3 regions of the Enterobacter sp. 186315 genome follow, and region 2 is predicted to be linked to each of the others. Evidence: predicted binding sites of a transcription regulator. Region 2 holds the regulator's gene; each other region holds the start of a gene.

Evidence for each region. Region 2 encodes PurR, which represses purine synthesis genes. Its sites were predicted from a motif close to CANGCAAACGTTTGCNTG; they were not measured.
Region 1: glyA (serine hydroxymethyltransferase) is a predicted target of PurR. The motif match lies at 5,477-5,494, and genes of this name have one in related genera.
Region 3: tusA (sulfurtransferase TusA) is a predicted target of PurR. The motif match lies at 4,966-4,983, and genes of this name have one in related genera.

The regions. Positions count from the first base shown of each region.
Region 1 covers NZ_JBPTTK010000010.1:103,665-111,022, forward strand. Annotated here, with positions in the region: gene ACSVHP_RS13605 (nickel/cobalt transporter) at 1-723, opposite strand, end outside; gene ACSVHP_RS13610 (DUF1007 family protein) at 714-1,352, opposite strand; gene csiE (stationary phase inducible protein CsiE) at 1,476-2,753, shown strand; gene ACSVHP_RS13620 (3-phenylpropionate MFS transporter) at 2,754-3,893, opposite strand; gene glyA (serine hydroxymethyltransferase) at 4,106-5,359, opposite strand; gene hmpA (NO-inducible flavohemoprotein) at 5,664-6,854, shown strand; gene glnB (nitrogen regulatory protein P-II) at 7,289-7,358, opposite strand, start outside.
Region 2 covers NZ_JBPTTK010000001.1:170,861-178,218, reverse strand. Annotated here, with positions in the region: gene ACSVHP_RS00865 (C40 family peptidase) at 299-1,066, shown strand; gene sodB (superoxide dismutase [Fe]) at 1,188-1,769, shown strand; gene ACSVHP_RS00855 (MFS transporter) at 1,805-2,971, opposite strand; gene cydH (cytochrome bd-I oxidase subunit CydH) at 3,139-3,228, opposite strand; gene purR (HTH-type transcriptional repressor PurR) at 3,526-4,551, shown strand; gene punR (DNA-binding transcriptional activator PunR) at 4,569-5,480, opposite strand; gene punC (purine nucleoside transporter PunC) at 5,595-6,794, shown strand; gene cfa (cyclopropane fatty acyl phospholipid synthase) at 7,092-7,358, shown strand, end outside.
Region 3 covers NZ_JBPTTK010000011.1:57,336-64,693, reverse strand. Annotated here, with positions in the region: gene ACSVHP_RS14100 (class I SAM-dependent methyltransferase) at 1-373, opposite strand, end outside; gene ACSVHP_RS14095 (hypothetical protein) at 439-828, opposite strand; gene ACSVHP_RS14090 (AI-2E family transporter) at 1,168-2,217, opposite strand; gene ACSVHP_RS14085 (MFS transporter) at 2,360-3,577, shown strand; gene ACSVHP_RS14080 (DcrB family lipoprotein) at 3,581-4,138, opposite strand; gene ACSVHP_RS14075 (7-cyano-7-deazaguanine/7-aminomethyl-7-deazaguanine transporter) at 4,211-4,876, opposite strand; gene tusA (sulfurtransferase TusA) at 5,043-5,285, shown strand; gene ACSVHP_RS14065 (TRAP transporter substrate-binding protein) at 5,490-6,461, shown strand; gene ACSVHP_RS14060 (TRAP transporter small permease) at 6,474-6,983, shown strand; gene ACSVHP_RS14055 (TRAP transporter large permease) at 6,994-7,358, shown strand, end outside.

The DNA.
Region 1 (7,358 bases), on a different contig from region 2:
CACCTTGCTGAACAGCAGCACCATGATCGCCCCCGAACACGGGCGCATCCCCATCGAGAGAATAATCATCAGCCGCGCGCGCCAGTCGTCGCCGTTTTGCAGCTGCTCCTGCGTGGGCAGGTGCTGATGTCCGCAGCCGCAGTGGGCGTCGTGGACGTGATGCGGCGTGAAGGATGTAAACGTTGGTTTTTTCAGCAGAGCGCGCAGCTTTTTCAGGGCGCGCCAGCAGAGGATCAGCCCCAGCACGCCCACCAGCGCGTAGCTCCTCTTCTCCAGCCAGAAGCTGCTCAGATGCAGCTGACGTGCGGGAAGCTGCAACAGCGAGAGCACCACAACCACCAGCCCAATCGCCACCAGCCCCTGCAACAGCGAAGAGGCCAGCGTAAGGCCAATGCTGGACTTCAGCTTTGACGGGTGCGTGGCAAGCCAGGTGGTAATGACGATTTTACCGTGTCCCGGGCCCAGCGCGTGCAGCACGCCGTAAAGGAAGCTGAAGACCAGCAGCGATCCCCCCGCCTGGGCCGGATTTTCCGCCACGGCCTTCAGCAGGCCGCTCATCTGCTGATTGACCTCGCGCTGCCAGACGATGCTTTTCATCATCACCTGCGGCCATGCCTGCCACAGCCAGAGCGCGCCGCAAAGCGCCAGCAGCATAAACGCCGCGAGCGGCCACAGGTGCAGCCAGCGGCGCGGTTTTCGGGTGGTAGAAGCCATTACTGACATTGCAGCGTCACCTCCTGCGCAAACTGTTTCCCCAGCTCCATATCCTCTGGCGGCGCATCGGCTTTATCGAGGGAGACCGCGAAATTGAGCGTTTCTTCGCTGGGCTTCGGCGTATGAACGGAGAGCTTACAGTTTTTTTGCAGCGCGGCGGGCAGCTGCGCGTCGCTATCTTCGGCGTAGCTCATGTCGACGTAATAGGATGGGTCGAAGGTAGAGAAGCGGTAGGTCTGCCCCGCCAGCGGCTGTGGATGCGCAAGCGGTAAAATGAAGGACAGCACCGCCTGGTGCCCGTCACGGGACATGCCGTACTCGGTCGGGCGATTGAGAAACTTCACCTTTTCGCCGTTGTGCCAGAACTCGGTGAAGTAGTGCTGACCCAGCACGTTCGCCATCACCTCTGCCGCCAGTTTTTTCCAGATCTCATCGCCGGGCTTTGCGTTTCCGGCGTCGTAGAGCAGATCCGCCGAGGTGATTTCGTCCATCGTCCAGCGCATTTTGAGGCCGCTGAGCTGCGTGCCATCGGTCACCAGCTCGGTTTTCAGGCTAATGAAGCTGTGAGGATGGGCGTAAGCGGTAAAGCTGAAAACCGCCAAAAATAGCGTCCAGGCGCATTGTTTAACTATTTGCATCAATTCCTCACGTCAAAAATTCTGTGATGTTCGCCAGCATTCCTGAAGGAAAGCCCTCCCGGTGCGCTTTCGCGCGGACATCCTTTAGCTATTCTTATCAGACACACACTGGATACCCGACAGATGATGACGACGCTTGAAAACCCATCTGTGCTTTCCAGTTCGCAGCGCCGCTGCCAGGTGCTTTTGATGCTTTATCTGCCGGATGCCGCCGTCACCGCGCAGAGCATTATTGCGACCAACGGGGTGGACGACGCCATCGCACGGCAAGATATAGCCGAGACACGCGATGAAATCCAGCGCTATCATCGGCTTGATATCATCACGCATCAGGATGGCAGCTACCGAATTGAAGGCACCGCCCTGAACCAGCGGTTATGCCTGCTGCACTGGCTGCGCAGGTCGCTTCGGCTTTGCCCGCATTTTGTCACGCAACAGTTTACCCCGGCGCTGAAAACGGCGCTTAAACGCCAGGGTATCGCCCGCCCGCTTTACGACGACACCAACCTGCGCGCGCTGATCACCTTCTGCTCGCGGCGGCTCGGGCGCAGCTTCGAGTGCCGCGATATCCAGTTTTTACAGCTGTTTTTGCAGTATTGCCTGATCCAGCACCATCAGGGCCTTACGCCACAGTTTTCCCCCGTTCAGCGCAACTGGACCCAGTCGAGGGGGGAGTATTTCACCGCGCAGGAGATTGTCCGCCACTGGAAGCGCCGGGTGCCTCAGGCGCTGCATACGGACGAACAGCTGTTTCTGGCACTGCTGTTTATGATGCTGCGCACCCCCGATCCGGTGATGGATAAGCATCAGCAGGATCAGCGGCTACGGCGCACCATCGTGCGCATGATTGCCCGCTTCCGGGCGCAGACCGGGATGAAATTCAGCGATGAACAGGGGCTGACCGATCAGCTTTATGTTCATCTGGCCCAGGCGCTGGACCGTTCGCTGTTTGATATCGGCATCGACAACAGCCTGCCGGAGGAGATCCACCGTCTGTATCCGCGCCTGCTGCGCACCACCAAAGAGGCGCTGTTCGAGCTGGAAGCCGAGTTTGGCCTGCGTTTTTCCGACGAGGAGATGAGTCTGGTGGCGGTGATTTTCGGTGCCTGGCTGATGCAGGAAACCGACCTGCACGAGAAGCAGGTGGTTTTGTTGACGGGAGAGGATAAAGCCTGTGAAGCGTTGATTGAGCAGCAGCTTCGGGAGCTGACCCTGCTGCCGCTCAATATCCGTTATCTGACGCTACAGGCGTTCCAGAAAGAGGGCGCGCCGCGTGAGGCCGCGCTGGTGATTACGCCGTACCCCACTGCCCTGCCGCTGTTCTCGCCGCCGCTGATCCATGCGGTGGAAGAGCTGAACGCGCAGCAGCAGGAACATATCCGCGCCATGCTGGAATCCTGATTAACCGCGCGCCGCGACTTTCGGGCGCACCACCATCGCGGGCAGCGCCACCAGCGCCATCAACCAGAACACGCCGTGCCCCAGATGCTGGTATAGGAAGCCCGCAAAGACGGTCATCACCGCAATGCTGCCGCCCATCGCCACGGCGGAGTAAACCGCTTGCAGGCGAATGACATCTCCGCCTTCCCGCGCGGCGATGTAGCGCATCGCCGCCAGATGACAGACCGTAAAGGTGCCGCAGTGCAGGATCTGCGCCACGATCAGCCACGGCAGCTCCGTCGTCCAGCCCATAATCCCCCAGCGCACCACGCCGCAGACGGCGGAAAGCAGCAGCAGGTCGCGCGCGCCAAAACGGCGGAACAGCTTCTTGCTGAGCGCAAAGATAATCACCTCAGCGACAACGCCAAGCGACCATAAATAGCCCACCGCAGAGGCGGAATAGCCCGCTCCCTGCCAGTAGATGGCGCTAAAGCCGTAGTAGGCCGCATGCGCCCCCTGAAGCAGACACACGCACGCCAGAAAACGCCAGCTTTGGGCCACCAGCGACCGCCAGGCAGGCCAGCCCGCGCTCTCCTGATGGCGGCTTTCGCCCTGCGGCAGGATCGACGGGCGCAGCAGCATCCCCAGCAGCATGGAGGCGATGCCGACGCTCAGCAGCGCCAGAATGGCGCGGTAATCGTAGAGGCTGACCAGCTTCCCCACCAGCGCAGAGCCGATCACAAAGGCAATCGACCCCCACAGGCGCACGCGGCCATAGTCCATGGTGATCTGCTTTTGCCAGGTGTTCGCCAGCGCATCCGTCAGCGGCACCAGCGGAGAGAAGAACAGGTTAAAGCCGACCATGACGACCATCAGCCAGGCGAACTGGTGGCTGACCCAGAAGCAGGCGACAAAAACCAACGTCAGCAGCGCCAGAATACGCACCGCTTTAATCAGTAAGGAGGGATCGCTGACGCGCGGCGCAATCAGCAGGCTGCCGAGAAAACGTGCCACCAGGCCTGCGCCCAACAGCACGCCGATTGTCTCTGGCGTCAGGCCAATGCCCTTGAGCCACACGCTCCAGAATGGCAGAAATATGCCGTAGCTAAAAAAGTAGGTGAAATAGCTGAGCGCCAGCCAGCGCGTGGAATGCAAGACCATGAATCCCTCCTGAAATCGAGGCGATAGTCTGGCGAGAATAGCGAAATTAAGCAAGTAGATAGCGGGCTATAAATTAACGAAAATTTAACATATCGTGCAGCCGTCTGGCTTATGGCAGGGATAAAATATTTCAGCGGTATTTTGCTCGTTAAACATCAGGCATAAAAAAGGCCGCACGGGGCGGCCTTTCGATGGTCTTTAACGCAGAGGAATTATGCGTATACCGGGAAGCGTGCGCAGATATCCAGAACTTTACCTTTTACGCGCTCGATAACCGCGTCGTCATTGATATTGTCCAGAACGTCACACATCCAGCCAGCCAGCTCTTTCACTTCCGCTTCTTTGAAGCCGCGACGGGTCACAGCCGGAGAACCGATACGGATACCGGAGGTCACAAACGGGCTCTTCGGATCGTTTGGTACGCTGTTTTTGTTCACGGTGATGTTGGCGCGGCCCAGGGCGGCGTCCGCTTCTTTACCGGTCAGGTTCTTATCAACCAGATCCAGCAGGAACAGGTGGTTTTCAGTGCCGCCGGACACCACTTTGTAGCCGCGGTTCAGGAACACTTCCACCATCGCTTTGGCGTTTTTAGCAACCTGCTGCTGGTACACCTTGAACTCAGGCTCCATCGCTTCTTTCAGCGCAACCGCTTTAGCGGCGATAACGTGCATCAGCGGGCCGCCCTGCGCGCTTGGGAACACGGCAGAGTTCAGTTTCTTATACAGATCTTCGTCACCGCCCTTCGCCAGGATCAGACCACCGCGTGGACCTGCCAGGGTTTTGTGGGTGGTGGTGGTCACAACGTGCGCGTGGGGAACCGGGTTAGGGTAGACGCCTGCGGCAATCAGGCCCGCAACGTGCGCCATGTCGACGAACAGGTAAGCGCCGATGCTGTCTGCGATTTCACGCATTTTTGCCCAGTCAACGATGCCGGAGTAAGCGGAGAAACCACCGATGATCATCTTCGGTTTGTGTTCCTGAGCCTGCTTCGCCATGTCGTCGTAGTCAATTTTGCCGGACTCATCGATACCGTAAGGGATGATGTTGTACAGCTTGCCGGAGAAGTTAACCGGGGAGCCGTGAGTCAGGTGGCCGCCCTGCGCCAGGTTCATACCCAGAACGGTATCGCCCGGTTGCAGCAGCGCGGTGTAGACCGCGAAGTTCGCCTGAGAGCCGGAGTGCGGCTGCACGTTCGCGTAGTCGGCGCCAAACAGCTCTTTTGCACGGTCAATCGCCAGTTGTTCAACGATATCAACGTACTCGCAACCGCCGTAGTAGCGTTTGCCTGGGTAACCTTCAGCATATTTGTTGGTCAGCTGAGAACCCTGCGCCTGCATGACGCGCGGGCTGGTGTAGTTCTCGGAGGCGATCAGTTCGATGTGCTCTTCCTGACGTACTTTTTCCTGCTCCATAGCCTGCCACAGTTCGGCATCATAATCGGCAATGTTCATTTCACGCTTTAACATCCGCATCTCCTGACTCAGCTAACAAGTAAATTTTTGCCCTAAAAAGGCAGTCCTGATGGACAACGGGCAACAGTATAACCGAATCGTTCTGTGATAACAGGTCTTGACAAACGATTTTACGCAAACGTTTACCTGCCCGCCACGCAAGGGTTTGACGAATAAAGCCCTCCCCCGTTTCAACGGAATTCTTTTCAGGTTTGTGATGCATATTTTTCACGATGCAAAGAACCATTTACATTGCAGGGGTATTTTTATAAGATGCATTTAAAATGCATCATTAGGATAACAATTGAAGGAAGTTGCTATGTTAGACGCTCAAACCATCGCTACCGTTAAGGCTACCATTCCCCTGCTGGTTGAAACCGGCCCTAAACTCACCGCCCATTTTTACGATCGCATGTTTGCCCATAACCCGGAGTTGAAAGAGATTTTCAACATGAGCAACCAGCGTAACGGCGATCAGCGTGAAGCCCTGTTCAATGCGATTGCGGCCTACGCCAGCAATATTGAAAACCTGGCGGCGCTGCTGCCGGCGGTAGAAAAAATCGCGCAGAAACATACCAGCTTCCAGATCAAACCCGAGCAGTACAATATCGTGGGCGCTCACCTGCTGGCGACGCTGGACGAGATGTTCAGCCCGGGTCAGGAGGTGCTGGACGCGTGGGGTAAAGCCTACGGCGTGCTGGCAAACGTGTTTATCAATCGTGAAGCGCAGATCTACAGCGAGAACGCCAGCAAAAACGGCGGCTGGGAAGGGACTCGCGCCTTCCGCATCGTCGAGAAAACGCCGCGCAGCGCGCTGATAACCAGCTTTGAGTTCGAGCCGGTCGACGGCAAGCCTGTCGCCGACTACCAGCCGGGCCAGTATCTGGGCGTGTGGCTTAAGCCAGAAGGTTTCCCGCATCAGGAAATTCGTCAGTATTCACTGACCCGCAAGCCAGACGGTAAAGGCTATCGCATTGCGGTGAAGCGCGAAGACGGCGGGCAGGTTTCCACCTGGCTGCACAATCATGCGAACGTCGGCGACGTGGTCCATCTTGCTGCCCCGGCGGGTGATTTCTTTATGGCGGTTGAGGCGAATACGCCGGTGACGCTGATTTCGGCGGGTGTCGGTCAAACGCCGATGCTGGCGATGCTCGATACGCTGGCAAAGTCCCACCACAGCGCGCAGGTAAACTGGTTCCACGCGGCGGAAAATTGTGACGTTCATGCCTTCGGGGATGAGGTGAAGGCGCTGGCGGCAACGTTACCACGCTTTACGGCGCATACCTGGTATCGTCAGCCAACGGATGCGGATCGTGCGGCGGCGCGTTTTGACAGCGAAGGGCTGATGGATTTACGCCCGCTCGAAGGGGCGTTTAGCGCACCGGAGATGCAGTTTTACGTGTGCGGCCCGGTGGCGTTTATGCAGTATGCGGCGAAGCAGCTCGTTGAGCTGGGGGTGGATAAAGATAATATCCATTACGAGTGTTTTGGGCCGCATAAGGTTTTGTGATGAAAAAGCCCCTCGTTCGAGGGGCTTTTTTTCGCCGGGTGGCGGCTGCGCCTTACCCGGCCTACATGTTCGAGCTAGTTGTAGGCCGGGTAAGCGTAAGCGCCACCCGGCTTTTTCAAACCGCAGAGAACGTTAAGGGAACGCTAGTCCGGCAGAAAATCGCCGAGGCGTTTCACCGTAGCCGGGTCGACGCGCAGGGATGCGCGGAGAGGGTGCGAGTCACAGGGATGTGACATCGCGCCCGACCCGAAGAGGAGGTGAATAAGCCGAGGGAATCGCGAAGCGACGATTTTCATGGCCGGGAGCCGGGATTGTAAAGGGGGCGCGATAGCCCCCTTTACACGTTCACCGCAGCGGGTGACACAATTAGCAGAGGTGTCATAGTGAACGGAACCATTCCACCTGTTTACAAGAGAAGTTAAACTGCGCGCGACTTAAATCGCCGCATCATCCTCTTCCCCGGTACGAATTCGAATCACTCTCGCCACGTCGAAGACAAAAATC
Region 2 (7,358 bases):
ATTGTAGCGGTTCAGACCAACATCGGAAAATAACATTTTTGTCACGTATAGCTATTTTAACCATTAGTCGCAAAAGATGCATTCAATATATAGTTTAACCCTGCTGCGCATAAGGTTTTGCTCAAGGAGCGAGCAACAGTGTGTCAAATCGATCAATTTTTTTGCACTCGCTAACGAAACATAATTTTAGATTGAAAAATGCTATTAACTTCCGGGCTTTTTATAGATTAGAATCGACGGGTTTTGAAAATCATTCGCAGGTAGTATTGATGACCTGCAATTACCAGAGGATTGGCCAGTGGCGCGGATAACTAAAATCTCGATCACGCTCTGTGCTTTATTGTTTACATCACTCGCATTCACGCCAGCGGCTAACGCATCACAGCAGGTGCGGCATTCTGCCGTGCAAAAAACGCATCTGGCGAAAAACACAGAACGTAAGAAAAAAACCACCAGCAAAACCGAAAAGAAAAAAACCACAGCAACTACCAAACGTACGACCTCCAGCAAAGCCAAAGTCGCCCGCATCACCCCTTCCAGCACGCGTAAAGTTCAAAAAACGGCCGCAAACCTCGTCAACGAAAAATGTACCGTCCGTAAAGGGCGTAAAACCAAGTGCGTGAAAGGGATGAAAATCGCTGAAGTGCATAAGGTGCGCGTACAGAAGGCGCAGAAAACGGCACTGAATAAGCTGATGGGGCAGATCGGCAAACCTTACCGCTGGGGCGGCACATCGCCGCGTACCGGATTCGATTGCAGCGGCCTGGTCTATTACGCCTATAAAGATTTAGTGAAATTCCGTATTCCTCGCACCGCGAACGAAATGTACCACCTGCGTGACGCCTCCCCGGTTAATCGCGGCGAGCTCGAAAACGGCGACCTGGTCTTCTTCCGCACCCAGGGGCGCGGTACGGCTGACCACGTTGGCGTTTATGTTGGCAACGGGAAATTCATCCAGTCCCCGCGCAGCGGCCAGGACATTCAGATTACCTCTCTGAGTGAAGATTACTGGGTTCGTCATTACGTTGGCGCCCGCCGCGTCATGACCCCGCAGACCATCCGCTAACCCCTGCCCTGCCGCACTGCGGCGGGGTAAGTTCCTCTTTTGCATACCCTTTCAATTTGCTACTCTATCCCTGTTGTCTGTATGGTTATTGGCAACATTAAAAACAATAAGGAGAGATGCAATGTCGTTCGAATTACCTGCATTACCGTATGCAAAAGACGCCCTGGTCCCACATATTTCTGTGGAAACCCTGGAATATCACTACGGCAAACACCACCAGACCTACGTCACCAACCTCAACAACCTGATTAAAGGCACCGACTTTGAAGGCAAAACGCTGGAAGAGATCGTGCGTAGCGCTGACGGTGGCGTATTCAACAACGCCGCTCAGGTCTGGAACCACACCTTCTACTGGCACTGCCTGGCACCAAACGCGGGCGGAGAACCGACCGGCGAACTGGCTGCGGCCATCAACGCCGCGTTCGGCAGCTTTGCGGATTTCAAAGCGAAATTCACCGACGCCGCGATCAAAAACTTCGGCTCCGGCTGGACCTGGCTGGTCAAAGAGGCGGATGGCAAACTGGCTATCGTGTCAACGTCTAACGCAGGTACACCGCTGACCACCAGCGCAACCCCGCTGATGACCGTCGATGTGTGGGAACACGCCTACTACATTGATTACCGTAACGCGCGCCCGAACTATCTGGAGCATTTCTGGGCGCTGGTTAACTGGGAATTTGTTGCGAAGAACTTCGCAGCGTAAGAGACACGCAGAAGGGTTCGCCCTTCTGCGTTTTTTTATTCTGCCGCGCAGGCGGCTTCCGGCTGTTTGCGACCGGACATCAACACCAGCAGCAATCCCAGCGCTGCGATAATTGCGCCCATCACCGGCACAAAGCTGTATCCCAGCCCGCCTGAAATCACCGCACCGCCGGCTGCCGCACCCAGCGCATTGCCGAGGTTGAACGCCCCGATATTCACCGATGATGACAGCCCCGGCGCCTCGTGCGCCACGCGCATCACCCGCATCTGCAACGGCGGCACAACGGCAAAGGTCGCCGCACCCCAGATAACCATCGCCACCGCCGCGCCAATTTCATTGCGCGCCAGCCACGGGATCGCCACCATAATGACAATCAGCAGGGTCAAAAAGCCCTTCAGCGTGCCGCTGACCGAGCGATCCGCAAACTTGCCGCCGAGGAAATTGCCCACCGAGAAGCCGACGCCAATCAGCACCAGCATCGCGGTCACAAACAGCGGCGTGGCGTGAGTGATGTCGTGCAGCACCGGCGAAATATAGGTATAGAGCGTAAACATCGCTCCCGCGCCCAGCACGGTAGTCAGCAGTGCAGACAACACCTGAGGGCGCAGCAGCACCGACAGCTCTTTACGCACGTCAGGACGCTCCCCTGCGCTGCCCTTCGGCAGCGAGAAGAACAGCGCCGCCATCGCCACCACGCCAAGCCCCGCCGTGGCGAGGAAGGACATACGCCAGCCAATGGCTTCGCCTAACCAGGTCGCAGCGGGCACGCCGCCGATATTGGCGATCGTCAGCCCCATAAACATGGTTGCTACGGCGCTTGCCTGCTTGTGCTTCGGCACCACGCTTGCGGCCACCACTGAACCCAGGCCGAAGAAGGCCCCGTGGTTAAGGCTCGTCAGAATACGCGACAGCATCAGCGTGGTGTAATCCGGCGAAATGGCGGAGAGCACGTTGCCCAGCGTAAAAATAGCCATCAGGAAAATCAGCGCATTGCGTCGCGCACGGTGAGAGAGCAGCAGCGTCATTAACGGCGCGCCGATCATCACGCCAATGGCGTAGGCGCTGATCAGCATCCCGGCGGCCGGGATCGAGACATCCACGCCCCGGGCGATAACGGGCAGTAATCCCATTGGGGAGAATTCAGTGGTGCCAATCCCGAAAGCGCCAATCGCCAGGGCCAGCAGGGGAAAATTGATTTTCATGGGTCAACTCCGGTTGCCGTGTCATTACGCGACACAGGACAAAGAAGCCGAAAGCATGACACCAATCACAAAAAATGAGAAGTTAACAATTTGGCAAAAGATTTTTGCTGAAGAAGTAACAATCGAGGAAGGTATTGAGGAGGGAGAAGGCTCTCCCCCCTTGTAAATCAGTGCAGCGCGGCCGTCAAACCGCCAGCCACGATTAACGCCAGCACGATAACGGTGGTAACAAGCGAAAACTTCAGATCGGAACTCATCAATTTTTCTCCTTTTAATCCCCCCACGAAAAGTGAGCTTGCTCATTTTTACACAGTTCAGGTCAAAAATCTTCCTGGATTTAAACCGATCCTCATTTTAACTCTTCCCCTTTTCATCAAGATAGGACAAAATTCCACGCTAAATTTATTAGCGTACCGGCCATTGATCCCCTCCTGACGTCCCGTGTCGTTTTCCCGGCGTGCCGCAATCCAGAATTGCGCGTTAAGGGTGTGAGAAGGCAAACGTTTACCTTCCCGTTTTTCAGGAGCTTAGGATATGGTCTGGAGTGACATTTAATGGCAACAATTAAAGACGTGGCAAAACGAGCAAACGTTTCCACTACAACCGTATCACATGTAATTAACAAAACCCGTTTTGTTGCTGAAGAAACGCGCAACGCCGTCTGGGCGGCGATCAAAGAGCTGCACTACTCTCCAAGTGCGGTGGCGCGTAGCCTCAAGGTAAACCACACCAAGTCGATTGGTTTGCTGGCGACCAGCAGCGAAGCGGCCTATTTCGCTGAAATTATCGAAGCGGTTGAGAAAAACTGCTTCCAGAAAGGCTACACCCTGATTCTGGGCAACGCCTGGAACAGCATTGAAAAGCAGCGCGCCTATCTGTCGATGATGGCGCAAAAGCGCGTGGATGGCCTGCTGGTGATGTGCTCCGAATATCCGGAGTCCGTGCTTTCGATGCTGGAAGAGTACCGTCATATCCCGATGGTGGTGATGGACTGGGGCGAAGCGCGCGCAGACTTCACCGACTCGGTTATCGATAACGCCTTCGAAGGCGGCTACATGGCCGGACGTTACCTGATTGAACGCGGTCACCGCGAGATTGGCGTGATCCCGGGCCCGCTGGAGCGCAACACCGGTGCCGGTCGTCTGGCGGGCTTTATGAAAGCGATGGAAGAAGCGCTGATCGCCGTACCGGAAAACTGGATCGTGCAGGGTGACTTTGAGCCGGAATCCGGTTACCGCGCGATGCAGCAAATCGTGTCCCAGCAGCACCGTCCGACCGCCGTATTCTGCGGCGGCGATATCATGGCGATGGGCGCGCTGTGTGCCGCCGACGAGCTGGGCCTTCGCGTGCCGCAGGATATTTCGGTGATCGGGTATGACAACGTGCGCAACGCGCGTTTCTTCACCCCGGCGCTGACCACTATCCACCAGCCGAAAGATTCGCTGGGCGAAACGGCCTTCAATATGCTGATGGACAGGATCGTGAACAAGCGCGAAGAGTCCCAGTCTATTGAGGTTCATCCGCGTCTTATCGAGCGCCGCTCGGTCGCAGACGGCCCGTTCCGCGACTACCGCCGTTAATCTCTTTACGGGGCCAGCTAAGCTGGCTCCCGTAGCCACTCCCGGTTCAGGGTTTCGCTATCCCCTAAATAATCCAGAAGCCAGGCCATCGCGGGCGAGACGTCGTTTTGCTGCCACGTCAGGCAACAGGCCGCGTCCGGGAACGGGTTCTCAAGCGCCAGCGCCACCCACTCTCCGGCATCGATGCGCGGGCGCGCAAAATGGACCGGCACCATCGCCACGCACAGCCCCGCCGACAGACAGGTCGCGGAGGATTCCCAGTCCGGCGCCACCACCCGTCGCTGGTTGTCCAGCAGCCAGGTGATGCGCTTGGGCAGCGAGCGCGAGGTATCTTCCAGCACCAGCGACGGCCAGTCGCGCAGCGTGTCGTCGCTCAGCGGCCCGGCTATTTGCGCCAGCGGATGCGTGCTTGCCACCACGCACGTCCAGCTCAGCATGCCCATATCCCGAAACGCGTAGCGCCCCCCTACCGGAATGGCCTGGGTCGCGCCGATCGCCATCTCTGCCCTGCCGTCCGCCAGCGCGTCCCATACGCCGTTGAACACCTCCTGGGAGACGCGCAGCTCCACGTCGGAGAAATGACGATAGAAATCCACAATCATCTGCCGGGTGCGTTCGGGCTTGACGATGTTATCCACCGCAATCGACAGGTGCCCGCGCCAGCCGTTGGCGATCTGCTGGCACTGCTCGCGGGTGATCTGCATTTTTTTGATAACAGAACGCCCTTCTTTTAAAAACCACGCCCCCGCAGGCGTTAATTCCACGTCGCGATGGCGGCGTTCAAAGAGCGGAACTGCCAGCCACTCCTCTAACTGCCGCACCGTATAGCTGATGGCTGACGGGACGCGGTGCAGTTCCTGCGCGGCTGCGCTAAAGCTGCCGTTACGGGCGACAGCGTCCACCACTTCAAGAGAATAATCTGACCACATTTTCTGCCTGCAAAATTTTTGAATGCAACCGCCAAATATTAGCGTTTCACAAGCCGCTTTGCACTCCCTACACTTTGCGCCAATTACACCTGCCTCCTGAAGGAGAATAAAAGAATGCAACCTGGGAAAGGATTTTTAGTCTGGCTTGGCGGTCTGAGCGTGCTGGGCTTCTTAGCCACCGACATGTATTTACCCGCTTTTGCCGCCATGCAGGAGGATCTGCAAACCCCTGCCGCCGCCATCAGCGCCAGCCTGAGCCTGTTCCTTGCCGGTTTTGCCTTTGCGCAGCTGCTGTGGGGGCCGCTCTCGGATCGTTTTGGCCGTAAGCCGGTGCTGTTGCTGGGCCTGGCGATTTTTGCCGTGGGCTGTCTGGGGATGCTGTGGGTTCGCGACGCGACCTGGCTGCTGGTGCTGCGCTTCGTTCAGGCGGTGGGCGTGTGTGCGGCGGCGGTCACCTGGCAGGCGCTGGTCACGGATTACTATCCGGCGTCGCGCACTAACCGTATTTTCGCCACCATCATGCCGCTGGTCGGCCTGTCTCCGGCGCTTGCCCCGCTGCTGGGAAGCTGGATCCTGGCGCATTTCGACTGGCAGGCTATTTTCGCTACGCTGTTTGCTATCACCCTTGTCCTGATGCTGCCCGCGTTTGCGCTTAAGCCCGCGCATAAAAAAGTTCTGCATCCCGAAGCGAAACCGATCACCTTTACCTCGTTACTGCGTAGCAAAGCCTATCGCGGAAACGTGCTGATTTACGCGGCCTGCTCTGCGAGCTTCTTCGCGTGGCTGACGGGTTCACCCTTTATTCTTCACGATATGGGCTACAGCCCGGCGGCGATTGGCCTGAGCTATGTCCCGCAGACCATCGCCTTCCTGATTGGCGGATACGGCTGTCGTGCGGCGCTGCAAAAATGGCAAGGCCAGCAGATGCTGCCCTGGCTGATGGTGCTCTACGCCCTCAGCGTAATCGGTACCTGGGCGGTCGGGTTTATTCCGGGCGCGGGTCTGGCTGAGATCTTGATTCCGTTCTGCGTGATGGCAATTGCAAATGGTGCGATTTACCCGATTGTGGTGGCGCAGGCGTTACGCCCGTTCCCGCAGGCTACGGGGCGTGCTGCCGCCTTGCAGAATACGCTTCAGCTTGGCCTCTGCTTCCTGGCAAGCCTGGTGGTCTCTGCCCTGATTACCACTCCGCTGCTGACCACCACCAGCGTGATGCTGGTAACCGTTGCGCTGGCGGTACTTGGCTACAGGATGCAATCGTCCGCTCAGAAAGCGTCAGATAACGGCACGCAGGCGGAAACGTCGCACGCATAATCGCGGCTGAAATTATGTTACATTTCAGTGATTAGGTTGCTAAGAATTTTCTATTGAATCACCAAATTTTGAGGCCTATACTAAATTTGGTTCGATTAAATACGATAAATATTAAGTGTTAACGGGAGCCGGAGTGCTCCCGTTTTACCATGGAAGGCATTTCGGCAAGGGCTATCCCCTTCCTCTGTTCTACGTCGGATATTAGCCTCACGGTGGAATACCGTGAGATTTCTCACAAACCAAAAAAAGCGTCTACGCTGTTTGAAGGTTCTGATCACAGCAGGTGATGGAGAAGCTATGAGTTCATCGTGTATAGAAGAGGTCAGCATTCCGGACGATAACTGGTCCAGAATCGTCAGTGAACTATTGGGTCGTGCAGGCATCGCCATCAACGGGCCGTCCCCCTCGGATCTTCAGGTCAAACATCCCGATTTTTTCAAGCGCGTGTTGCAGGAGGGATCGTTAGGCCTGGGTGAGAGTTATATGGACGGCTGGTGGGAATGCGAGCGGCTGGATATTTTTTTCACAAGCGTATTACGCGCCGGGCTGGAAAATCAGCTCCCC
Region 3 (7,358 bases), on a different contig from region 2:
CTTCTTTAAGGGCATCGGACAGATGGAATAATCCCTGATAACAAACGTCGTGGGTGAAATCCATATTTACGCGGGTCATGGTGTCATGCAGCAGGAAATGTCCCACCTTCGCGAGGTAATAGCGTCCCGCTTTATGGGTCACTATTCGGCCGCTTAATCCCATATCCAGCAGCAGGCTCACGCCATATTCGTTTAGCGTACTGTGTTCGGTAATTTCTTCCAGGTCTGAACCCTGCTTTCCCCGTTTATCAAGCCAGCTCAGCACCCCTGAATTTCGCAGGCAAAGCGCGGTTTGAAACAGCATCGGGGCAAAAGCGATGCGTTGCGCTTCGGTGATGGCATCCAGCGCGCTGAGGGTGTCCTTTTCGTACATTCTTGCAAAACCTGTAGGGGAAGATAACAAGGCAGTCGGGCCGTTTGCGGCCCGACATGTTTACATTACAGCGCGGCACCCGCTGAGAGATTCAGCTGAATATCGTGGTCGAGATTATGCACCCAGCGGTTATAGCTTTTATGAATTTTGCCGTTGCTGGCTTTCAGGTTTTTGCTGCTGTCATAATTAATGGAATAGCCGGTTGCTGAATAAGGAATACGCACCTCAACGGCGTGATCGCGCGCCTGCAAACGGCCTTTAATCATGCCAGGGCCGGCTTCAGACATGATCCAGTCGCGCTTCTGGCCTGCTTTCAGAATGGCGATTTTCACCTGTTCAGCGCTGTGACCGCTGCTGACGGTCGCGTGAATTTGTGCAATGGGGGCAGTGCGCGCGCAGCCTGCCAGCGCAAAGATAACGGCAACAGCCGCGAACCCTTTAATAACCTTTTTCATCAACAACTCCCTATCAATTAAAACAAGTAAACTGAACGCCTCACGATAATATCATCAGCGAGAATGATTACTCGCCGTCCGTATATTTTCTTAGAATATGAATGTATACATTTATTAGCAGTGAAGGCGCGGCATAATATCATGAAAATAAAATTTTCAGCGGGTGGATTTATAATTTATAGCGCGTCTGGTTTATTTCTCTGATTTAATTAAATAAAAAAATTACTTAGCCGTGAAATATTCTACGACGTAAATAATAAAAAGCGCCGCCATAATATATGGCAGCGCTGACGTAAAACGGGATGGAACAGAATTAACCTACGGATAGTAATAGGTTTACTACCCCGGCAATCGGCTTTTGGGTCGCCCTGGCCCCAGCAGAATCGCCAGCTTGCTGCCGCCTTTGGTGGTCTCCATCCAGATCTTACATACGCTGGTGAGCGGCACCGAGAGCAGCATTCCCACCGGACCGAGCAGCCATCCCCAGACCAGCAACGACAGAAACACCACCAGCGTCGACATCCCCAGACGGTGGCCCATCATGCGCGGCTCAAGAATATTGCCGAGCACCATATGCACGACGAGGAACAGCGCCCCCACCAGCATACATTCATAGAACCCGTTAAACAGGAAGGCCTGAATCATCGGCGGAACGGCGGAGAGCACCGCGCCGATATTCGGCACGTAGTTCAGCAGAAACGCCAGCACGCCCCACATCAGCGCAAACTGCACGTCGAGCAGCACCAGCCCCAGCCAGACAATCACTCCGGTCCACAGGCTCAGAAGGGTTTTCAGCGCCAGATACTTGGACACGCCCTTCAGCGCGCGGTGCAGCCCGGCGATGTGAATTTGCGGATTGTTCAGCGCAAAGCGCAGCTTGTAGGGAACGTGGCGAACCTCAAACAGCATAAACACCACCGTCATTACCAGCAGCAAAATGCTGGCCATCGCACCGGAAAGCCCGGTCATCAGCGTGGTGGCGTAGGTCATCACCTTCTCGGAATCCATCCGGCGCAGCATCCGCTCCGGCGAGATGTGCAGGTTAACGAACGGCATCATGCGCTGGAGATCGACAAGCTTGCGCGTCAGCTCTTTATTGTACTGCGGCAGCATGGTCGAGAACTCGCTCAGCGACGCCGCCAGCACGCCGAACAGGGCGGTCAGCACGATCAGCATCACGATGACCACAATGGTAATGGCGACCGGACGTTTCACTCCCCGGCGTAAAAACCAGGTGACGAGCGGGTTGAGCACGATGGCAAAAAAGAGCGCCAGCAGAAGCTGGACGATGATGTCGGCGGCGGCGTGGATGCCTGCGAGGATAACCACCAGACAGGCGAGTTTAAGTAAAATGTGAAGTCCTGCTTTATCAGGCTGACCGGTTGTCATACGAATTCCTTTTTCGGGGGGCCAGATAAGTGTAGTGCGAAGTATCCCCTTCGCCTGGGGGGTTACTCTGAAAGTCGCTGCTGATTTTCTTATCCCGTCGTGGTAATAGTGAAACACTGTTGTAAAAATCCAGGTAAAACCCATGCCCGAACCGGCCGCCGAACCGGCACTCAGCGGATTACGTCTTAATCTGCGCATCGTTTCCGTCGTTATTTTTAACTTCGCCAGCTACCTGACCATTGGCCTGCCGCTCGCCGTTCTGCCGGGCTATGTCCATGACGTGATGGGCTTTAGCGCCTTCTGGGCAGGGCTGGTGATTAGCCTGCAATATTTCGCCACGCTGATGAGCCGCCCGCATTCGGGGCGCTATGCCGATCTCTTCGGGCCAAAAAGCATTGTGGTCGTCGGCCTGTGCGGCTGCTTCCTGAGCGGCCTGAGCTATTTTCTGGCGGCGTCCACCAGCCAGTGGCCGCTCTTAAGCCTCGCGCTGCTGTGTCTGGGGCGCGTGATTTTGGGTATCGGTCAGAGCCTCGCCGGAACCGGCTCTACCCTGTGGGGCGTTGGCGTGGTGGGCGCACCCCATATCGGCAGGGTGATCTCCTGGAACGGCATCGTCACCTACGGCGCGATGGCGATTGGCGCGCCGCTCGGCGTGGTCTGTTACGCCTGGGGCGGGCTGTACGGCCTGGCTATCACCATTATGGTGGTGGCGCTGCTGGCGATTGTGATGGCGCTGCCGCGCCCGAAGGTCAAGGCCAGCAAAGGCAAACCGCTGCCGTTTCGCGCCGTGCTCGGGCGAGTCTGGCCGTACGGCATGGCGCTGGCGCTCGCGTCGGCGGGGTTTGGCGTGATCGCCACCTTTATCACCCTGTTTTATGACGCCAAAGGCTGGGACGGCGCGGCCTTTGCCTTAACCCTCTTTAGCTGCGCCTTTGTCGGCGCGCGGCTGCTGTTCCCGAACGGCATCAACCGCCTCGGCGGGCTGAACGTGGCGATGATCTGCTTTAGCGTGGAGATTGTCGGGCTGCTGCTGACCGGCGTCGCCACCGAACCGTGGATGGCCAAAATTGGCGTCTTCCTCGCGGGCGCGGGCTTCTCGCTGGTCTTCCCGGCGCTGGGAGTGGTGGCGGTGAAGGCCGTGCCGCAGCAAAACCAGGGGTCGGCGCTGGCAACCTATACGGTGTTTATGGATATGTCGCTCGGCATTACCGGGCCGCTGGCCGGGCTGGTGATGGCGTGGGCGGGTGTGCCGGTGATTTATCTTGCGGCGGCGGGGCTGGTGGCGGTGGCGCTGCTGCTGACGTGGCGGCTAAAAAAAAGGCCCCCGGAGCACGCCCCGGAGGCCTCTTCAACATCGTAAGCGTTACTTGATCACGATGGTATTAATGATGTTTTCAGCGGCGGTCTGCGCTTTCTGCTGATCGTCTGCTGGGAGGGTGATCTGCATGGTCAGCAGTTTATTGTCGACCTTGCCCAGCACCACGGAGGAGTAGGCGGTCTGGCCTTTTGCCGAAATAATGCTGTCGAGCTGCTGCATGGTGTGGCCCTTCAGGTCGATGGACTTGTTGGTCACCACCTGCAACTGCGGATCGCGGCTGCGCTGCTGATCTTCAAGACGTTTGGACAGCACGGCCAGATCTTCGCTGGTGTCGTCGCCCACAATCACAATCACCGCTTTCTGCCCGGTTGCGTCGGAGTAAACGTGCATGTTGTTCGCCTGGGTGCCCAGCTTACCGCTCTGATCGGTCATGTCTGCGGGCAGGGCGAAACTCAGTTTGCCATCCAGAAGGGTGACCGGCTGCCCGGTGGCGTTACTTTCTGCTGATGCGGCCTGAGCAGGTGCTTTCGTGTCGCTGTTATCACAGGCGGCAAGACCCACAACCAGCAGGCCAATCCCGACATATTTAACCAGATTGCGCATTGACTTCATCCTTTCGATAAACGGCCATAACGGCTCATCTAAGCATCTTATCACAACTGTTAAAGCGAACCTTTAACCTGCCTGCAATGCGGAGATTTCAGATTTATCTGCCAGCCTTTTCAACAGCATATTCAGCAACACGCCGTACATCGGCAGGAAGAAGACAATGCTGATAAGCACCTTGAAGCAGTAGTCCACCAGTGCGATCTCCATCCAGTGCTGCGCCATAAAGGCGTCCGGACTGCGCCAGAAGGCGATAAAGAAGAAGGCCAGGGTGTCGCTCACGTTACCAAACAGCGTGGAGGCGGTCGGCGCCATCCACCAGCGGTGGTTCTGGCGCAGGCGGTTAAAGACGTGAACGTCGAGGATCTGCCCCAGGGCGTAGGCCATAAAGCTGGCGGCGGCGATACGCGCCACGAACAGGTTGAAGTGCGTCAGCGCCTCAAAGCCCTGCCAGCTTCCCATGTAGAACAGGGAAGAGATGACGTAGGAGATGAACAGCGCCGGGAGCATCACCGCGAAGATTATCCGTCGCGCCAGCGGTGCGCCGAAAATACGCACGGTCAGATCGGTGGCGAGGAAAATAAACGGGAAACTGAACGCGCCCCAGGTGGTATGGAAACCCAACACCGAGATCGGGAGCTGCACCAGATAGTTGCTGGAGGTGATCACCAGCAGATGAAATAGCGATAGCCAGAACAACGCTTTTACGCGCTGCGATTGAGAGAACTGCGTCATATTGTGACCTTTTTATAAGTTGGGGTGAGGGAACCCAATAAAACGGCTGCATCATACTGCTTTCATTATGCTTTGCAATGGCTAATTTTCGCGCAATCGTTAACCTGGTTTGCAATGCCCTGCGCGCGGCGTAAACTACAGCCGTTTTAATTTCATCGAGAAGAAAATGACCGACCTGTTTTCCAGCCCAGACCACACCCTTGATGCCCAGGGCCTCCGCTGCCCGGAGCCGGTGATGATGGTGCGCAAAACCGTGCGTAACATGCAGACCGGCGAAACGCTGCTCATCATCGCCGACGATCCGGCGACCACCCGCGATATTCCCGGATTTTGTACCTTTATGGAGCACGAGCTGGTGGCGCAGGCCACGGACGCGCTGCCGTATCAGTATTTAATTCGTAAGGGGTGAGTGCGGCCTGACGCCCTCACCCCGGCCCTCTCCCACTGGGAGAGGGAGATAACCGATCCCATCACAGTTTCAAACCATCGTTTCAAAAATTCGCGTTTTTTGTGAGGCGCTTCACCCTCGCTTTTCCAGCCGTAGTCTAGTTTTTAAGCGTACAAAAATAAAACACCGTTTTAACGCTTACCTCACTACCCTGGAGTTGACTCGATGAAAACGACCCTCAAGCCGTTACTGGCCGCTCTGTGTCTGTCTGCTTTCGCCTGCACCGTTTCTGCGCAAACCATTAAAGCTGCCGATGTGCATCCTGAAGGCTACCCGAACGTGGTGGCGGTGCAGCACATGGGTGAAAAGCTCAAACAACAAACCGACGGCAAGCTGGAGATCAAGGTCTTCCCCGGCGGCGTGCTCGGTGACGAAAAGCAGATGATCGAGCAGGCCCAGATGGGCGCGATCGACATGATCCGCGTTTCCATGGCGCCCGTCGCGGCAATCCTGCCAGATATCGAAGTCTTCACGCTGCCGTACGTCTTCCGCGATGAAGACCACATGCATAAGGTGATCGACGGCGACATCGGCAAGCAGATCGGCGACAAGCTCACCGCCAACCCGAAATCGAAGCTGGTGTTCCTCGGCTGGATGGACTCCGGCACGCGCAACCTGATCACCAAAGAACCTATCGTTAAGCCAGACGATCTCAAGGGCAAAAAAATCCGCGTGCAGGGTAGCCCGGTGGCGCTCGCCACGCTGAAGGACATGGGCGCCAACTCGGTGGCGATGGGCGTCAGCGAGGTCTACAGCGGGATGCAGACCGGCGTAATTGACGGCGCGGAGAACAATCCGCCGACCTTTATCGCCCACAACTACATGCCGGTCGCCAAAAACTACACCCTGAGCGGCCACTTCATCACCCCGGAAATGCTGCTCTACTCGAAAGTGAAATGGGACAAGCTGAGCGCGGACGAGCAGCAGAAAGTGCTGACCCTGGCGCGCGAAGCGCAGTTTGAGCAGCGCAAGCTGTGGAATGCCTACAACGCTGACGCGCTGGAGAAGATGAAAGCGGGTGGCGTGCAGTTCCACGAGATCGACAAAACGGTGTTTATCAAAGCCACAGAGCCGGTGCGCGCGCAGTATGGCGACAAGCATCAGGATCTGATGAAAGCCATCGCTGACGTCCAGTAAGCCGGAGTACGTATGTCCGAACTCTACCTGAAGTGGATGGACCGCCTGTACCTGCTCGCCATGACCGTGGCGGGCTTCTCGCTGCTGCTGATGACCATCGTGATCCCGATTGGCATCTTCTCGCGCTACGTGCTCAACCGCGGGGAATCCTGGCCGGAGCCGATCGCCATTATCTGCATGGTGACCTTTACCTTTATCGGCGCGGCGGTGGGGTACCGTGCCGGGTCGCATATCGCGGTCAACATGCTTACCGACCGGCTGCCGGACATGCTCAAAACCCTGTGCGCCCGGGTGGTGGATCTGCTGATGCTGCTGATTTCGCTGATCATGTTCTGGTACAGCTTCTGGCTGTGCGCCGATCTCTGGGAGCAGCCGGTGGCGGAGTTCCCGATCCTGACCTCCGGCGAGAGCTATCTGCCGCTGCCGGTCGGATCGGCGATCCTGATCCTGTTTGTTATCGAACGTCTGCTGTTTGGCTCGCAGGAAAATCGTCCTGTTGTGCTCATCGGCAACCACGGTTAAGGGGTGAACAATGGATGCGTTTATTTTGTTATTCACCCTCGCCATTTTGCTGGCGCTGGGAATGCCGGTCGCCTTCGCCGTCGGCCTGAGCGCCGTCGCCGGGGCGCTGTGGATCGATTTGCCGCTGGAGGCGCTGATGATCCAGATCACCAGCGGGGTGAACAAATTTACCCTGCTGGCGATCCCGTTCTTTATCCTCGCCGGGGCGATCATGGCTGAAGGGGGCATCGCCCGCCGGCTGGTGAACTTTGCCTATATTTTTGTCGGCTTTATTCGCGGCGGCCTGTCGCTGGTGAACATCGTGGCCTCGACCTTTTTCGGCGCGATTTCCGGCTCGTCGGTGGCGGATACGGCCTCGATCGGCAGCGTGATGAT